DNA from 4 places in the Brevibacillus nitrificans genome. Region 3 is predicted to be linked to each of the others. Evidence: riboswitches for the same ligand, from Rfam matches in the RefSeq annotation. Region 3 holds a riboswitch; each other region holds the start of a gene.
What was found. Region 3 has a riboswitch for cobalamin ahead of EDM59_RS13345 (IclR family transcriptional regulator). Riboswitches for the same ligand answer to the same signal wherever they lie in the genome.

Region 1 (4,200 bases), on a different contig from region 3:
CCGTTTTGAGCAGCAGCAGCAGAATCGCTGCCAGCACGCCCATCGCACCTACACGGCTGTCTTTCATTATGGCGAGAATTTGCTCTCGCGGTCGGCTGCTGCCCAGACCATCCGCCAAGTCCATCCACCCATCCAGATGAAGTCCTCCGGTGATGTACACCCAGACTGCAAGCGTCAATACGGCCGCAAGCAATGGGCTGAAGAGATACAACGCTGCTTGATGTATCGCACACAGGATGAGCCCGATCACGATCCCTACAACGGGATACCCATTGACACTCTTCTTCCAAGCCGTATCCGAAGGCTTCAGCCACGGGACGGGAATTCTCGTAAAAAACGCAATCGCATGCCACAACGCATTCATCCTTTTATCCTCCACGGAATCCCGGACAACACTGCGTAGACAGCATCCGCCTGCCTTGCCGTCATTTGATTGACGTCTCCCAGCACATCGGCGAACCAGCGCCCCAGTCGGCTCAAGGCTACTCCACCGAGTCCGACCTCGCTGGTAACGGCGATGACCGTCTGCTTTTGACGAGCGTCCTCTATCGTCTCCAGCCATTCCTGCGCGTCACGAAGCACTTCCCGCGTAATGGCCTCGCTTCGCAGCTCCTGCTCGGGTACGCACATCAACCGATTGCTCACCCAGGTCGACAGGCAATCGATGAGCACCACCTCATAGCCGGCAGCTGGAGCAATAGACGCGGTCAAACGCCCTCCTACCTCTACACAGCCCCAGCTTGCGGGGCGACGCGCCTGATGCCGCGCGATTCTCGCTGTCATTTCTTCATCCCAGGCTTCACCCGTTGCTACATAGAGGACAGATTCGCTCGTCTTTTCTGCCAGTTCCTCTGCAAATCGGCTCTTTCCAGAACGCACTCCACCTGTTACGAGGATGAGGCTCATCGCTCCCACCTCCCACCGCACCAGATGTCGCGCAGGGCTGACACGAGCTGTTCGTTTTCCTCTCGACCACGAACAGCCAAGCGCACATCATGTGCAGTCAAGCCGGGATACATGGCACAGCTGCGGATCAGGATTCCTTTTTTGCCGAGCAGCTCTTGCAATTGCTCCGCTGTCTTCTCTTTGGGAGAGCGAACCAGCAGGAAGTTGGCTTCTCCAGCCCATACCTTCCACCCCAGCTCTTCCCGAATGAAGCTGGTGAGGTAAGCTCGCTCCCCGGCAATCAGCTCTCGCGTCTTTTTCTCGTACTCCTGCTCTTGCAGACACAACTCGCCCGCCCGCAGCGCCAGGGCATTCACACTCCAGCTCACCTGCTTTTCACGCATGCGACCGATCACATCTGGATGCGCTATGGCATAGCCGAGCCTCAGTCCGGGGATCGCGTACATCTTGGTCATGGAACGCATGAGGATGACGTGTGGAAAGCTTTCCAGCTGGTCCGCCAGCGTATACTGTCTCTCCTCCTCCACGAAGTCGAGAAACGCTTCGTCCACGACCAGCCACGTCTTCGTCTGCTCCGCCCAGTCCGCCATTTTCACCAGCTCATCCGGCTGGTACAAAATGCCCGTCGGATTGTTCGGAGATCCGACGAAAACCAGATCCGCCGCTTCGAACAATCGGTACACCTCGCCCATCTCGGGCTTATAGCCGTTTTCTTCCACGCCGTAGCAGCCGACGACTTTTGCACCAAACTGGGTGGCCAGCTGCGCGTATTCGGAAAAGCACGGATAGACCACTCCGACCGTCTGCGGTTGAAGCCCTAGTATTGCCAGTGCCATAGCTTCCGCTGCTCCATTCGCTGGCAAGAGCCACTCTTTTGGCAAGCCCAGACGTGTAGCCAAAGCGGCCCGGAATACTCGATGCCCAGGGTCTGGATACTGCGTGACATCGGCTATGGAAGCCACCAGCATTCGTTTGACACTCTCCGGCATCCCGAGCGGATTGATATTCGCGCTGTAATCGAGAAAGTCCCCCGGAGACACTCCAAATCGCTCTGAAGCTGTCAGCAGGTTCCCGCCATGCCCAAACGTTTCTATGACGTTCATCAGAATTCCACTCCAAGGACGGCAGGAATTCCTTCGTCGTAATAGTGCTTGATCGGCTTCATCTCTGTGACCAGATCGGCCATGTCCATGATCTCCTGCTTGGCGCTGCGTCCGGTAATTACGAGGTGAATGTGCTTCGGTCTGCTTTTGATCGTCTCTAGGACGTCTTCCAGCGGCAGTACGTCATCAATCGGGAAGCGGTCGATCGCCAGCGCATTGTTCAGCTCATCGAAAATCACGACATCGTAGCCCCCGTGAAGGAGCTGCTCTTTTGCATAGCCCCACGCAGCTTGCAGCGCCTCGCGATGCTCTTCTGGCGTCTTCGTCCAGGTAAAGCCAATCCCTTTTTGCACGATGTCGATGCCAATCTTGTCAAACACGAGCTTTTCGCCATAGGTACGATCCGGTGATTTGATGAATTGCACCATCAGCACTTTTTTCCCACGTCCGGTCGCACGTACAGCCAGCCCGAGCGCCGCCGTCGTCTTCCCTTTTCCGTCTCCTGTATAGACCAGCAGCAAGCCTCGTTTTGCGTCTTGTTTACTCATGGAAAATCCTCCTGAAAATCAAATAAAAAACGCTTTGTTCTCCTTCATGCAAAAAAAGGAAAACAAAGCGCGGATGGCAAGCAAGCAACGATCCTCACCTCTTCCTTTGACCCGAAGGAAATCAGTGTAAACACAAAAACAGGCAGGTCTCCTGGCTCGAGGATCATCGCTTTCCTTCTCCTTCCCGCTCCCTATTGGGCAGTGGATGGCAGACGCCGTGAAGAAAAGCTCCTCTCTTACAGTGGCGGGACCGCGTTGGCATTTCACCAAACTTCCCTTTTAACCTTGCTCCTGCAAAAGGATTTCGCAGAAACAAGGACCTGTTTGTACTAACGTATTCAGTTGTCATTCACTCCTATGACAAACACTTGTTTTAATAATAGCAAATGCCTGTCGGGATTCAAGCAAAAGCTGGCAAAAAGGTGTTTTCCCCCTCTAGTAAAAAGAACTTCTCTAAAATCCTTTTACAAAATTTAGCAATCTACTACAGCAATGATTAGGATATATTTTCCATACAAGGAGTGAGAGAGTTGTCATCTACAGCTAGGTTATCGTCTCCCATCCGCTTGTTTTTGATGGGAGTTGTCTTGATCGCATTGTTGCTTGTCCACCTTCCCGTACAGGCTGCAGAAAAAAGGATAGAGGTTCCGGTGAAGCTAACCGTTGCTCCAGGAAATTACGAGCTTGGGGATGAAATTACCTTGGAAGCTGTAACTGAGAGGATGGGAGATTCTTATGAGGTGAAAACAGGAGATAAGCTGGGAGAGCTTCATGTGGAGACCACCCTCGAGGAGGGGAAATATATTTCGAGAATGTCATTTCTGGCCGAATACATCGGCGAGAAGACTTTTGACTACTCCATTTCTATGTACGGTGATGGGCAGGAATGGGTGGGACATGCCTCCGTTTCGATTCGGGTGAAAGATAACACGCCTCCGATGCTTCCTTCTGTGGATTCAAAGTTGCTGAAAACCCCAAAATCACCGTCACTCTCTCCCCCAATACCGCTTACATGAAAGCCGGGGAGGATATCTATCTTTCTGCCGCCTACATGGTCCAAAAGAGTCCAGCGTTTTCCGATCAGCTCATCACCTGGAATCAGCCTGGCCTTGATAAAATCTTTGGAACTTACGATGAAGAGCTCGGCGGATACCGATACCTCTATCGCTTCCATCCAGAGAAAAAAGGTACCTACAATCTCGAGGTGACCTTCCAAATGGAAAGCGATGGGGTGAAAAGAGAAGGCAAAGCGAAAACAAAAATATACGTTCGGTAAGGAAAAACGGGTACTCTGCAAGTCATTCTCTGGCTTGCAGGAGGTACCCGTCTTTTATTTGCTGCAAAGAGGACTCCCCTCCCTTTTCTCCTTTTCTTGGATATTTTGGCAACTCTCTTAACAAACTAATCTTAATAAGGAGAAAGTTGGAAGGGAGTGAGCGAGTAACCGATGCTTGATGCCGTCCTGCAGAAATTGTCTTTGTCGATGGATGTAGCCGTTTACCCTGTCGTCTCCTCGCCTTACAAAATATCGCTTGTCTATGTGTCGAGCATTGTGGACAAAAACCAGCTGCTCCAGTTTGTCATCCGACCTCTAACTGAGCATATGCCATGCGTGACAGATGATCCTGCCGAGAGCTTCCGAT
Region 2 (4,200 bases), on a different contig from region 3:
TTCCACTGTCAAATGCTTGGTCCGTGTATAGTAGAGCGACTTCAGACCTTTCTTCGCAGCGTAAATGTAGTAGCGTGCCAGCTCTCGCGTAGATACATTGCTGTTGACGTGCAAAACAGTGGAAATCCCTTGGTCTACATGCTCTTGGATCTCCGCGATCAGGTCAATTACCTTGAATTGATCGATGACATACGCTGATTTATAGAAAAAGTAATTCTCCTGTGACAGGTACGGCATCGGATAGTATGTAGTCGAGTTTGCGTATGTTCTCGTTTCGATGTGCTCCACGATCGGCATGACACTCGATGTCGCATTCTGAATGTACGAGATGCTTTGAGTAGGTGCAATCGCCAGTCGGTAAGCGTGATACAAGCCATAGGTCTGGACCTTTTCTTTCAGCTGTGCCCAATCCTCAGTTGTCGGGATGTACATGTCAGCGAACAGCTGCTTGACCTTTTCCGTCCGAGGGCGATAATCCGTCTCTTCATATTTCGAGAAGTACGTCCCTTTGGCATATTCAGACTGCTCAAAACCGAGGAAGGTCGTTTTTCGCTCTTTAGCAATCTCCATGCTCATTTCAAGGGAGTAAAAGTTCATCATCATGAAAAACGTGCGGGCAAAATCTTTCGCTTCCTCGCTCTCGTACGCGATCTTGTTTTTTGCCAGATACCCGTGCAAATTCATGGCACCCAAACCGACAGAGTGCAGCTCCCGATTTGCTTTTTGGACACCTGGTGCGTTCTCGACAGCAGTCATGTCACTTACTGATGTGATGGCTTCAATGCCCTCATGGACCGACTCGCGAATCTTCTTTTGCTCCATTACATTCACGATGTTCAGGGATGCCAGATTGCAGCTGATGTCCCGACGGATGATGTCCATTTCACCGTAGTTGTTGATGGTCGAGGTATCCTGGAGCTGGAAGATTTCCGTGCACAGGTTGGACATTTTGACCGAGCCTATGTCTTTCAGCGCGTGATTTTTGTTGGCGTTGGTCTTGTTCATGATGTACGGATAGCCGGACTCCAGCTGAATCATAGCGATCTTGGTAAGCATGTCCCGTGCACTCATGATCGTCTTTTTCTTGATGTTGTCATTTGCGAGCAGCTCTTCGTACATTTCGTCCATGTTCATGTCGTCCAGATGCTGGCCGTATTCTTTATACACCGAGTACGGGGCGAAAATGGTCAACGGCTTGTTCTCTTCTGCCAGCTTGTAGAACATGTTTGGAACAATCAGCCCGATCGAGAGCGTTTTGATCCGTGATTTTTCATCCGCATTGATCTTTTTGCAATCGAGAAACTCGTTGATATCCCAGCCGAAGATGTTGTAATAAGCAGCTCCTGAGCCTTTGCGCTGACCCATCTGGTCCGCGTAGGAGAAGGCGTCCTCCAAAAGCTTCAGTACCGGCATAATTCCTTTGGCAGCACCTTCTACTCCTTTAATCGGTTCGCCGCGGCCGCGCAGCTTGGACAGGTTGACGGCCACTCCACCGCCGATTTTGGACAGCTGCATACATGTGCCCAATATGTAGTTGATCGAATTGAGGGAATCGTCCATTTCGAGCAAAAAGCAAGATACCATTTCGCCACGACGACTTTTTCCTGCATTCAGAAACGTTGGCGTCGCAGGCTGCAAGCGTTGGTCCATCATCGAGACCGTCAGACGCTTGGCACGATCAAAGTCTCCTTGCGCCAGCGAGAGTGCGACAATCGCTACGCGGTCCGGATACTGTTCCAAATACATCGATTTATCGTCTGTTTTCAGGGCATAGTCTTTGTAAAACTTCGAGACAGCCATGTAAGAGGCGAATTGAAAAGACGCGTCCTTTGCCAAACGGAATACTTCTTCGACCTGCTCTTCCGTGTAACGTTCATAGACGTTTTCGTAGTAATCGTTTTGGATCAGATAATCCATCCGTTCCCCTACACTGTTAAAGGTCAATGTTTTGGCTTGTACTTCCTCAAGAAAGACTTCGACGGCTTCCCGATCTTTTTCCAGCTGATAAAAGCCATCCTCGCCCCGTTGCATCAGTTCGTTGTTCAGTTCAATATGCCGCAATGCTGGCCACCCCGTTCGTAAAATGTTCGACATCCCTGCCGGTACCGGATAATTCAAATTTGGAAATCACAGGAACACCGTATTGATGGGAAATGGTATCGGCGCTCTTCGCAAAGCTCGCGCCCCAATTGCGATTGCCGCTCGCCGATACGCCTTTCATGTAACGATGGTTCCTGCTGAGGAACGATGCCACCTTTTCAGGGACTTGTCCGAAGCCAGTCGTATACGTGACTAGAACAAACGGTTCCTCGATCACCATCTCAGAGTCAATCTCTATACTTGGCAAAGCCAGCTTTCCTACAAATCTACGAACGTTTCCCGTTTTGGAATCGTACGCGATGAGCATACGCCCTCATCCTTTCCTCTATGTAGCGCGATCCTATCTACCTGTCAGGAAAATAAAAACGCATTCGACGGGTAGAGATAGTCGAATGCGCAATCATCCACTGATAATCGACTCGTCAAAACGAATCGAGCGCTCGAACACTTCCCCTATCTCCCGTAGGTTTACACGTGTTTAACGGGTAGGCAGGTCTCCTGGCTATAGGATCATCGCTTCATTTCGCCTTCCCAATCACGTCGACCAGTGGCGTAGCCTATACAAATGAGCTCTCCTCTTACAGTGGCGGGACCGCGTCGGATTCTCACCGACTTCCCTATTAAGTCTGCCGATATTTCGTAGCAAGACACCTATCCGCATCAATATGTAGTTGGTAAAACTTACTTTACATCAATATATCGTGTCAGTCAAGAGAGAGGAGCGAGTTTTCCCCCTGCGAGAAGCAAAAGGTTCACAAAAGCTTGATAGATCTACTATTTGTCAGATCTTGTAGAATCAGGAAAAAAGAGAACCGCCCGCAAGCATGCGGACGGTACGCATTTCTATCATCATTTCTGCCTCGCTTGGAAAGAAACGGAACACCGCGAGCCTATTGCAAAGAGACCACCTTTGTAATTTGCGGCAGCTCCTCGATCGCGCGAACGACCGCTGGTGTGATTTCTTCATCTGTCACGGATACGAGCAACGCATTTTTTCCTTTTTGCTCCCGTGAGACGTTCAGCTTGGAAATATTGATTTCGTGTTCGGCTAATTTCCGAGAGACATCGTAAATAACTCCCGGGTAATCAACGTGGTGGACCAGCAAGCCATGGGAACCTGCCGGGATACGGCATGCACAGTAGTTAATCTCACTGATGTACACTTCTCGCCAATCTTGGGCGAACGTGTACTTGTTCCCGCCGGCACGCAGAATCGCCAAATGGTTGGCATATTCACCAGAGCTGTGCTGGACAGGCAAGGAAACGCCAAAACCATCCAGCAGCTGCTTTGCGATTTCGTCTTTGTTTTCATGCGCTAAAATGCTCAAAGAGCCTCCTGCCAGATTTGGTTCAATCCGCTGCAGAAGTCGAGCGAGCTCACGAAGCCCAGCAAATTCGGTCATGATCAACCCTACTCTCCCAAAAATGGTTCACGCGCTCAAGGAAGAATCCATTCTTCCGGTTCTTTCAAAATGGAGGAATGATTTTCAGAACGGTACCAGGCCGTGTACGGCTTCCCATCTTTCGTATAATCAATCTTGTAGATGGTATTCCCTTTTCCGCCTCGTTCAAAAGGGCTCTCATCAGCAGGAACAGCGGTCACACCATGCGCTACAACGACCCCGCCTTTTTCAGCAATGACCTTCTTGATGGTCGCCATATGCTCGTTTCCTGTTGATGCCATGCCCCAATATGCCAGGAATCCTAGCAGAAGTGCTCCTGCTACAAAGGATACAATAATGACTTTCGACTTTTTCGTTGGATCCACCGCGTTACCCCCGTCTGTCTCGGTTCTTCTATTTATCCATCAAGGTGACTTTATCAATCGTACCGCCACCCAAGCAGTATTCTCCGTCGTAAAAGACGACAGCCTGTCCTGGAGTGACTGCCTTTTGCGGTTTGTCAAATACGACCTCCACTGTGCTGCCTTCCCGAATATGAACGGTGACCCCTTGATCAGGCTGGCGGTAGCGGAATTTTGCCGTACATGTAAATGTCGAAGCAGGCTTCTTGTCACTGACCCAGCTTACGTCTGTCGCGATCAGGCTGGTCGAGTACAAGCGCGGATGATCAGAGCCTTCTCCTACGATCAACGCATTT
Region 3 (4,200 bases):
GCGCGCAGCTTCCGGATCATTGGCCTGTTCTGCGTATTCCTGCTGAAGCTGGACGCGGCGTTCAGGATCTCTTTCGGTCAGTACATTCGTATTCCGCTCTGTAATCTGCTTCACGTAATCGATCGCCACTTTTCGGCGAACATTGGAGTATTTGTCGAGCTCCCCCTCAACATCGGAATTCCCTTCGAAAATACGAATCAATCTTCTGCTTAAATCAACTGCATCATGGATCCCGTTATTTAATCCGAGCCCACCCATCGGACTGTTGATATGAGCCGCATCGCCAAGGAGTATGGCGCGCCCTTTATAAAATTTTTCAGCGACGCGCTGATGGACGCGGTAAATCATCCGCTCAATGATCGGGAAGCTGTCTGTCGTTTTCAGAGCCCCTTGCAGCGTACGCTGAATATTTTCGTCATCGAGTGCTACTTCATCGGAAACAGACGCGGGAACCGGATAAAGCAAACGCCAAGCCTCCGGAACTTTTAAAATAAACAAAAACTGCTCTGGGTCCGATATGTAATTGACCTTGGTAATATCCGGCAAGTAATCACTGAATGCAACAGGAGTGCCGACAAGCAGGAAGCGCTGTTCCAGCGTATAACCCTCGAAAGACAAGTCAAGCAGTTTGCGGATGGTACTTCTCGCGCCGTCAGCTCCAAGCAAATAGTCAGCGCTAAACGTCTCGATTCCCTGCGGCGTTTGCACCTTTACGGTAACGTCTTGCTCATTTTGCTGTATATCGACGACTTCCGTACTGTAGTGTATATCCACATTCGCGCAATCCTTCAATCGCTCATTGAGAACCTTCACATAGGTAGACTGAGGCAACTGAAGCCGGTAAGGATATTTCGTCTCTTCCTTGATCAGGCTGAAATCAAACGTCGCAAAGGTCCCCGTCGTCCGGTCCCGGTACTGTACCTTATCCTCCACAATGCCGAGCTGCAGCATCTCTTCAACCAATCCTGTCGACTCTAGCAACTCCAGAGTGCCGGCATGAAAAGTCGACGCTCTCCATTCTTTACTTGGTGTCGGGCTTTTCTCGAAAACAGTTACAGAAATACCTTCTTGCGATAAAATCTTTGCCGCCGTCAATCCGACCGGTCCGGCTCCCACAATTATGACAGAATGTTTGGACATCATTACTCCTCCTGTTCGTTAACAATACGTTAATGATATGAACTTATCGTTTACGCGCTAATAGTATCACCCTTTTCAGAAGCCGTCAATCCATGAATTTTTAGAAAACTCAACCGCGTCAAACCATCGGCGGAGCCTTCATACCCAAAGGACACAACAAAAAAAGAGGCGATCGGAGCCGCTGCATGCCTGCTCCAATCGCCTTGATTAATAATAGCCTATGCGTTGTGAAATCTGCATAGCTGTCTCCAACAATTCCTTCACCGTCTTTGAATCTAAAGAAACATCCATCTCATTTGCAACACCAACGACACTCAACGCCCCGGCAAGTTTCTCAGAAGAATAAAAAATAGGTGAACTAATACTGGTGATGCCGCTAATAAGACTGCTTTTGGTTACAGCCACCCTTTTCTGTCTGATGTCAGCAATTTCCGAATCATACTCATCCGGTACAATTTTTCCCGAGAGCACTTCATGTTGGTATAAATGATTCGTAACATCATTTGGAAGGAAGGCTCTGAATATTCTTCCTGTCGCTGTGTACAGAGGCACATAAGAACCTGTATTCAGCCCTATCGTTATCGGTTTCTTACTTTTTTCCCAATGAACAAAAAAGGGGCCTCTCTCCCGCCAGACGCTCAATGCAACTGTTTCGTTTAATTGATCATTCAATTGAATGACGAGCGGGTAGGCCTGTTTCGTGATTTCCAATCCTTCCTTGGCCGCAGTACCGAGCAAGATCAACTCATGCCCTAACGACCAACGAGGATTTTCATGCTCGTCGCGGATTAAGATACCCAGTTGAACAAAGGAGTTCAAATACCGATATAGCTGACTCTTATGGAGCAACGTCACATCTGCCAATTCTCGAAGACTCATCGGTTCCTTTTTTAAAGCGAATGCACGTAATATGGAGAAACCTACTTCAATAGATTGGACTCTTTGACTGAGTTCCATTCTTTTTTTGCTATCGTTCATGCTACCCCCCATTAACGTATTGTTAATGACGTAAACTTCATAATATTTCCACTTATACCATACTTGGAACTACTGCGTCAACTGGTTGCACCTTTGCTTGGTTTCGTTCTTCGCCGAAAAGAAAAGGGAACGGTCTGCTTATTTGCCTTCCGTAGGCTGCGTCGACGCTGTCTCGGGAGATGGTTGGGGCTGACCTTTCTGTTAATGAAGTCTTTGACCTCTCGTTTTAGATGAGAAAATGAAAAAGCATCTCCAACTTTTCATAACGAAAGACTCCCCTATTACCGTGACGGGACCGTGTCGGATTTGCACCGAGCTTCCCTTTTCATCCTTGTTCGTTGCTTTATCAAGGAACCTGTTTCCACTTATGAAAATGTTCAAATTTACCAAATCGGAATCAACGTGGTCCACCTCCTCGACTAGCCTACCTGGATCGAAAACTAGCAGCCGGTCGGAAATGTGACAAGTCGCTTGCTGACGTTTCTCACTGTCTGAATCGTATGTTCGGGTGTCGCAATATCGATATTCACTCCTTCCACTACCAGGCTTTTGGAACCTTTATGCATCGTTCTCACCCCTCTTTCGGATCATATCGCTCCTTTAGGTAATCACCCGAAAAATTGATAGCGGATACGTTGATCGCCTCCAGCAAATACCGCTCCAGACCCGGCCAGGCAAAAACTTGCTAGATGACTACAGTCCCTGTCAAAAGTCCCCCAAGCTGTATCCCCAAGGTCGAAATGATGGGAAGCATCGCATTTTTTAAGACATGCTCAATTTGAAACTCATTCTTCAATCAACATTGGCCAAATGTGTGCGTACCCTATGATAATAAAAGTATTTTGAGCTTAGGAAAGATAAGAAAAGAATCAAATAGAGGATTTTCCTGAACTAGATTTTCTAAAGGCATTTCTGCCAGTTTTGTTTCTTGTTCAGAAATAAGTGGGGGGTGGGCACTCTCCTTTGTTCGTCTTATCATGTAGACGCGAAAGCTTTCGTCTGGAAATGGGCCAGGTCTTCCAAGTAACATTTCCAAAGCGTAATACCCTTTGTAATCAAAAAAGTAAGGTTACACCACGTATAGTCTGTTTTGTAACCTTACTTTTTGAGTTAAATTCATTCAGAAATACAACTAAACTGAATCGTTTACGATCCTATGTTTATCGGAATCCCCTACTCAAAAACAGATTTTGTAATCCGTCCGATTCATTATGTCCTCTCACATCATTCCACGCACGTAATCTCCATCAAAATCATCCCGGCGATCACGACTTCTCCCTGTTCTACTTCGACTCCAACTGCGTGACCGGTTACCGGGGAGAGGATATCCACCGTCTTGCCGGGGCCGACGAGTGTAAAAATCACTTCCCCTTCTTCAACCCTGTCTCCTGCCTGGAAGCGGATGCGTTTAATCGTGCCAGCAAAGGGCGATATGACGTCATACTTTAAACCCAATCTGCTCACCCCGACTTATTTTTTCTTGAATTTCCTGATACTTGCGGCTGATGGTGGACTGGCTCACGCCGAGCATTTTGGCAGCCATGGAGGTCGTCTTGTACTCGTCCATCGCCATCTTGATGAGCTGCTCTTCCATCGCTCGAGTCGCTTCCTTCAGCGGCATAATTTTGTTCAATCGCTGCTTCAGATACTGCTTTTTCCCTTTTTTCAGCAGAGGGGTAATATGGTGAGCTTCGATCAAATCTTCATCCGCGGTAACGACCAGCCGTTCGATGATATTTTGCAGCTCGCGGACATTGCCTGGCCAGGAGTACGATTCCAGCAAGTCGAGGGCATCCTGGGACAGCTGGGTGGTGCGTTCATATTTCTCATTAAAGGTCTGCAAAAAGTGAAGGCCGATCAACGGAATATCCTCGGGCCGGTCTCGCAGGGGAGGAATCGCGACGGGGATGACGTTGAGCCGATAGAAGAGGTCTTCCCGAAACGTCCCTTCCTCCACCATCTTCTCCAGGTTTTTGTTGGTAGCCGCGATGATCTGTACATCCACCTCTACGACCTCTGATCCGCCGATCGGGATGATCTCGCGCTCCTGCAGCACTCGGAGGAGCTTTACCTGGAGGTTGA
Region 4 (4,200 bases), on a different contig from region 3:
CACAGACGATTCAATTCGGGTGCGGCCTTGGTAACCACTTGATGGGCGACTCCCGGGATCATGACCATTTTGGAATTCGGTATGCCTTCATTCAGCAGCTGCCCATAGGGGTGAATGCTTCGATCTTCTGCCCCATACACGAGAAGGGTGGGCAAACCAATCTGGGGAAGTCTTTGGGTACAGTGGTAGGAATGACCTGCCTTGTAGAGGTGACGCAAGGTGGTGGAGTCGGTGAGAGAGGCGTGCTTGATCCATCGCTCTTGCAGCTGTGGGTCATCGATATGAGATGACGTAATGCTTTTTGCCAAGAGGGGGACTCCGTGAATGCCTGCCATGGCTTGCGCAAGGTAAAAACGACTGTGCAAATAAAGATCATTTACTTCAGAAAAGGCGCTGACCAAGATCAGTCCACTCACCTGCTCGGGAAAGCAAAGCGCGTATTCAAGAGCGATGGAGGCTCCCTGTGAGTAGCCGAGCAAGTAAGGCTTCTCCAACCCCAGCGTTTGCATGAGCTCATGCAGGCACACGGCGAGATCATGAATAGAGAACGGTTCAGGGAGCGGGCTGCTATGTCCATGACCAGGTAAATCGGGTACGAGTAGCTGGAACGTATCGGTGAGAGGGTGCTGAGAGACAAAATTGATGGAGCCAATGCAGGGAGCGTGAATACAAAGGAGGGGACTGCCTTGTCCGACAACGGTGCATGCCAGGGTTCCGTTTGGTAGAGTGATTGTGTGTTCCATAGCAATATTCACCTCAGCTATAGCTTGGTTTTGAAAAGGTTTTTTTCTCGGATAAGCTTCTTTTTTACAGAGGGAAATGGTATTCTCGCAATAGAATAAATGGAGAAAGCTAGGTGACGAAAATGTTCCAAGAACGCATCCAAAAGCTGCACGATTTTCTTAGCAAACAAGAACTTGACGCGGTGTTGATCACCTCTCCCAAACATGTTTATTATTTGACAGGTTTTTTCACCGATCCCCATGAACGTTTTCTGGGCCTGATTATTCCGGCGGAGGGAGAACCATCTCTGATCGTGCCTGCGCTGGATCGTGAAGCCGCAGCATCCGCTTCGAGCGTACAAAATATTTTCACCCACACAGATATTCAAAATCCATATGAAGTCTTAAAGCAAACGCTTCCTGCTGGCTTGAAGCAGCTGGGGATTGAGAAAAGCCATATGACAGTCGAGCGCTATGAGGCAATTGGCGAAGTAGTTGGCGCTTCCCGTTACGTCGATGTCGAAGAGCCTCTGCGTGAAATGCGTCTGATCAAATCCGCTGACGAGGTGGAGCGTATGAAGCATGCGATCCAGCTGGTGGAGGACTCCTTGCGCGAGACCTTGAAAAAAGCAAAGCCCGGCGTAACGGAAACAGAGCTGGTGGCTGAGCTGGAGTTTCAAATGAAGCGCTTGGGTGCTGACGGCCCGTCCTTTACCTCAATGGTATTGGCTGGAGAAAAGTCTGCGCTGCCGCATGGAAAACCAGGCTCTCGTCAAGTGCAAGAAGGCGAAGTACTCTTGTTTGATATCGGTGTGGAAGCAAACGGCTATGTCTCCGATATCACGCGCACTTTTGCGGTCGGAGAAATCAGTGAGCAATTGCGCGAAATTTACGAAACCGTTCTGGCTGCGAATGAAGCAGCGATCGCACAGGTTCGTCCCGGCGTGACCTTTGCTCATCTCGACCAAACGGCACGCGATGTGATCGCAGCGAAAGGCTACGGCGAATACTTCATGCATCGTTTGGGCCATGGACTCGGCATGGACGTACATGAGTATCCATCTGTACACGGACAAAATCAGGAGACGCTGCGCCCAGGTATGGTGTTTACTATCGAACCGGGAATTTACGTTCCAGGCGTAGGCGGCGTGCGGATTGAAGACAACGTTCTCGTAACGGAGACAGGCGTAGAAGTCATGACGCAATTCCCGAAACAACTGACTGTCATTGGATAAGAGCAAGCCATAATTGAATAGGTGTTTGATGGTGCCAGCTGGACAAGAGGACAAGTCCAGCCAGCTTAATAGGGAAGTCCGGTGAAATGCCGGCGCGGTCCCGCCACTGTAAGGAGGAGTCCTCTGCGATGAACCACTGTTCCGCTGTTTGTAGGGAATGGGAAGGACGTAGAGGACGATGATTCCAAGCCAGGAGACCTGCCATGAAACCATGCACAATCGACCCACGCGGATGGGATGATGTGGAAGTACAGCAGCATGTGTAAAGGCGGAATCCCGTTTATTTGCCATACTCTGTCCACATTGGAAAGCATCTCCCGTTTGCGCGTGGGAGATGCTTTTTTTATTTCCGCGCAAGCTCCGCTGAAGGCTTCACGAAGCCAAGCTTTCAAATCTGGAGAGGAGGTGAGGCGAGACACCCTTCGCTGGCGAAATGATGAGGATGAAACCAAACCGATAACCGGGGGACGAAAAAAGGAGAGAAGAAAAAGATGAAGGCACCTGAAAAGAAATGGCATCGACTGTGGAAGGGGAGCTGGTCAGCGCTGGTTCTGGCGCTTATGCTGATCGCAACGGCATGCGGCTCGCCGGCAACTAATGGGCAGGGGGAGCAGTCCCAAGAGACTCCAACTCCTGCTACCCAGCAACAAGCACAACCGGAAGCAGACAAGCCGGTCACTCTGCAAAACAACGGCATGGAAATGACCTATCCGGAAGCACCAAAGAGAGCGATCACATTGAATCAGCATGTAACGGAGGTCATGCTAGCTTTGGGCTTGGGAGACAAAATGGTTGGGACAGCGTATCTGGATGATCAAATTTTGCCTGAATTGAAAGAGGCGTATGACAAAGTTCCTGTGCTGTCTAATAAGTATCCAAGTAAGGAAGTGTTGATGGCCGCTGAGCCTGATTTCGTGTATGCAGGCTGGAAAAGCGGTTTTGGTGACAAAGGCGTAGGATCCATGGAGGAATTGGAGAAAGCAGGGATCAAGTCGTACTTGCATGAATCGTCTAACAAGGCAGCGCCGACGGTAGAAGATGTATTTACCGATATTCAAAACATCGGACGCATTTTCCGGGTGGAGGATCGGGCGAATGAACTAGTGAGCAACATGAAAACAGAAATGGAACAAACGACGAGCAAGCTGGGCAAGGTAGATAAACCGTTACAGGTATTCGTTTATGACAGTGGGGAAGAACAGGCCTTTACAGCGGCAAACAACTATATGACTGCCTTGATTAACATGGCGGGAGGCAAAAATATTTTTGACGACATTCAAAAAGGCTGGGCTGATGTGAGCTGGGAAGAGGTCGTGAGCCGCAATCCAGACGTGATCATCATCGTTGATTACGGAGACAAGAGCCTGGAGCAAAAACGAGAGCTGCTCCTGAGCAAAAAAGAGCTGGCAAGCGTGTCAGCTATTCAAAACAATCGATTGATTGTTTTGCCGTTATCGGCTGCAAGCGAAGGGGTTCGTGGGCCGATTGCCTTGAAGATTTTGGCGGAAGGACTCTATCCGGAGAAATTCAAGCAATGAGACCGAGCATTCGCAATGTGACGAAGGGGAACAGACGAGGGCATCTTGCAGGAGGGGGAGTCAGAATTGCGTAGGACAAGCCTGACTGTACTTATCCTTTCTCTCATGATCGTGCTGCTTGTATCGATTACGCTCGCCATTACACTGGGGTCTGTAGACATTCATCCTAGGACAGTCTGGGGAATTGCACTGAACCATGTCCCCTTCCTTGGGGGATGTGTGACAGAAGATTGGACCCGCGCGCAGCACTCGATCATTTGGGACATCCGTTTTCCCCGTGTTCTATTGGCTGCGGTCGTTGGCGCAGGGCTGTCTGTGGTCGGGGTAGCCATTCAGTCGTTGGTTCGAAATTCCTTGGCTGATCCTTACATACTAGGTGTTTCTTCAGGAGCCTCGGTGGGTGCGACACTCGTCATCCTGTTTGGCGCCTTTAGCATGTACGGCCAGTACGCCTTGTCGGTAGGCGCATTTCTCGGCTCGCTGCTATCCATCGTGCTGATTTTCTCGCTTTCTCGGATAGGTGGACAAAATTCAACGGTCCGCCTGCTCATGGCAGGGATTGCGATTTCGGCGATTTTATCGGGTGTTACGAGCTTGATCATCTTTTCGGCCCCGAATGAGCACGGCATACGGTCTGTCCTTTTTTGGCTGAGTGGCAGTTTGGCTGGGGCCAAATGGGAGTACTTGACGATTCCCAGCCTTGTC

Region 1: it holds a riboswitch for cobalamin, as region 3 does, so the genes downstream of both, cobO (cob(I)yrinic acid a,c-diamide adenosyltransferase) here and EDM59_RS13345 (IclR family transcriptional regulator) in region 3, are expected to answer to the same signal.
Region 2: it holds a riboswitch for cobalamin, as region 3 does, so the genes downstream of both, nrdI (class Ib ribonucleoside-diphosphate reductase assembly flavoprotein NrdI) here and EDM59_RS13345 (IclR family transcriptional regulator) in region 3, are expected to answer to the same signal.
Region 4: it holds a riboswitch for cobalamin, as region 3 does, so the genes downstream of both, EDM59_RS21580 (ABC transporter substrate-binding protein) here and EDM59_RS13345 (IclR family transcriptional regulator) in region 3, are expected to answer to the same signal.

The regions. Positions count from the first base shown of each region.
Region 1 is NZ_RHHU01000010.1:159,317-163,516, reverse strand. Features, by position in the region: gene cobS (adenosylcobinamide-GDP ribazoletransferase) at 1-364, opposite strand, end outside; gene cobU (bifunctional adenosylcobinamide kinase/adenosylcobinamide-phosphate guanylyltransferase) at 361-906, opposite strand; gene cobD (threonine-phosphate decarboxylase CobD) at 903-2,009, opposite strand; gene cobO (cob(I)yrinic acid a,c-diamide adenosyltransferase) at 2,009-2,557, opposite strand; cobalamin riboswitch at 2,682-2,896, opposite strand; gene EDM59_RS14375 (hypothetical protein) at 3,145-3,573, shown strand; gene EDM59_RS31060 (hypothetical protein) at 3,570-3,833, shown strand; gene EDM59_RS14365 (spore germination protein) at 4,005-4,200, shown strand, end outside.
Region 2 is NZ_RHHU01000003.1:486,756-490,955, reverse strand. Features, by position in the region: gene nrdE (class 1b ribonucleoside-diphosphate reductase subunit alpha) at 1-2,061, opposite strand, end outside; gene nrdI (class Ib ribonucleoside-diphosphate reductase assembly flavoprotein NrdI) at 2,048-2,407, opposite strand; cobalamin riboswitch at 2,572-2,770, opposite strand; gene EDM59_RS04300 (ACT domain-containing protein) at 2,991-3,503, opposite strand; gene EDM59_RS04295 (hypothetical protein) at 3,539-3,868, opposite strand; gene mnmA (tRNA 2-thiouridine(34) synthase MnmA) at 3,897-4,200, opposite strand, start outside.
Region 3 is NZ_RHHU01000007.1:178,765-182,964, forward strand. Features, by position in the region: gene EDM59_RS13340 (FAD-dependent oxidoreductase) at 1-1,140, opposite strand, end outside; gene EDM59_RS13345 (IclR family transcriptional regulator) at 1,348-2,118, opposite strand; cobalamin riboswitch at 2,347-2,492, opposite strand; gene EDM59_RS31590 (hypothetical protein) at 2,559-2,684, opposite strand; gene EDM59_RS13350 (biotin/lipoyl-containing protein) at 3,343-3,573, opposite strand; gene EDM59_RS13355 (sigma 54-interacting transcriptional regulator) at 3,557-4,200, opposite strand, start outside.
Region 4 is NZ_RHHU01000014.1:5,590-9,789, reverse strand. Features, by position in the region: gene EDM59_RS21595 (alpha/beta fold hydrolase) at 1-743, opposite strand, end outside; gene EDM59_RS21590 (M24 family metallopeptidase) at 866-1,957, shown strand; cobalamin riboswitch at 1,970-2,177, shown strand; gene EDM59_RS21580 (ABC transporter substrate-binding protein) at 2,449-3,495, shown strand; gene EDM59_RS21575 (FecCD family ABC transporter permease) at 3,601-4,200, shown strand, end outside.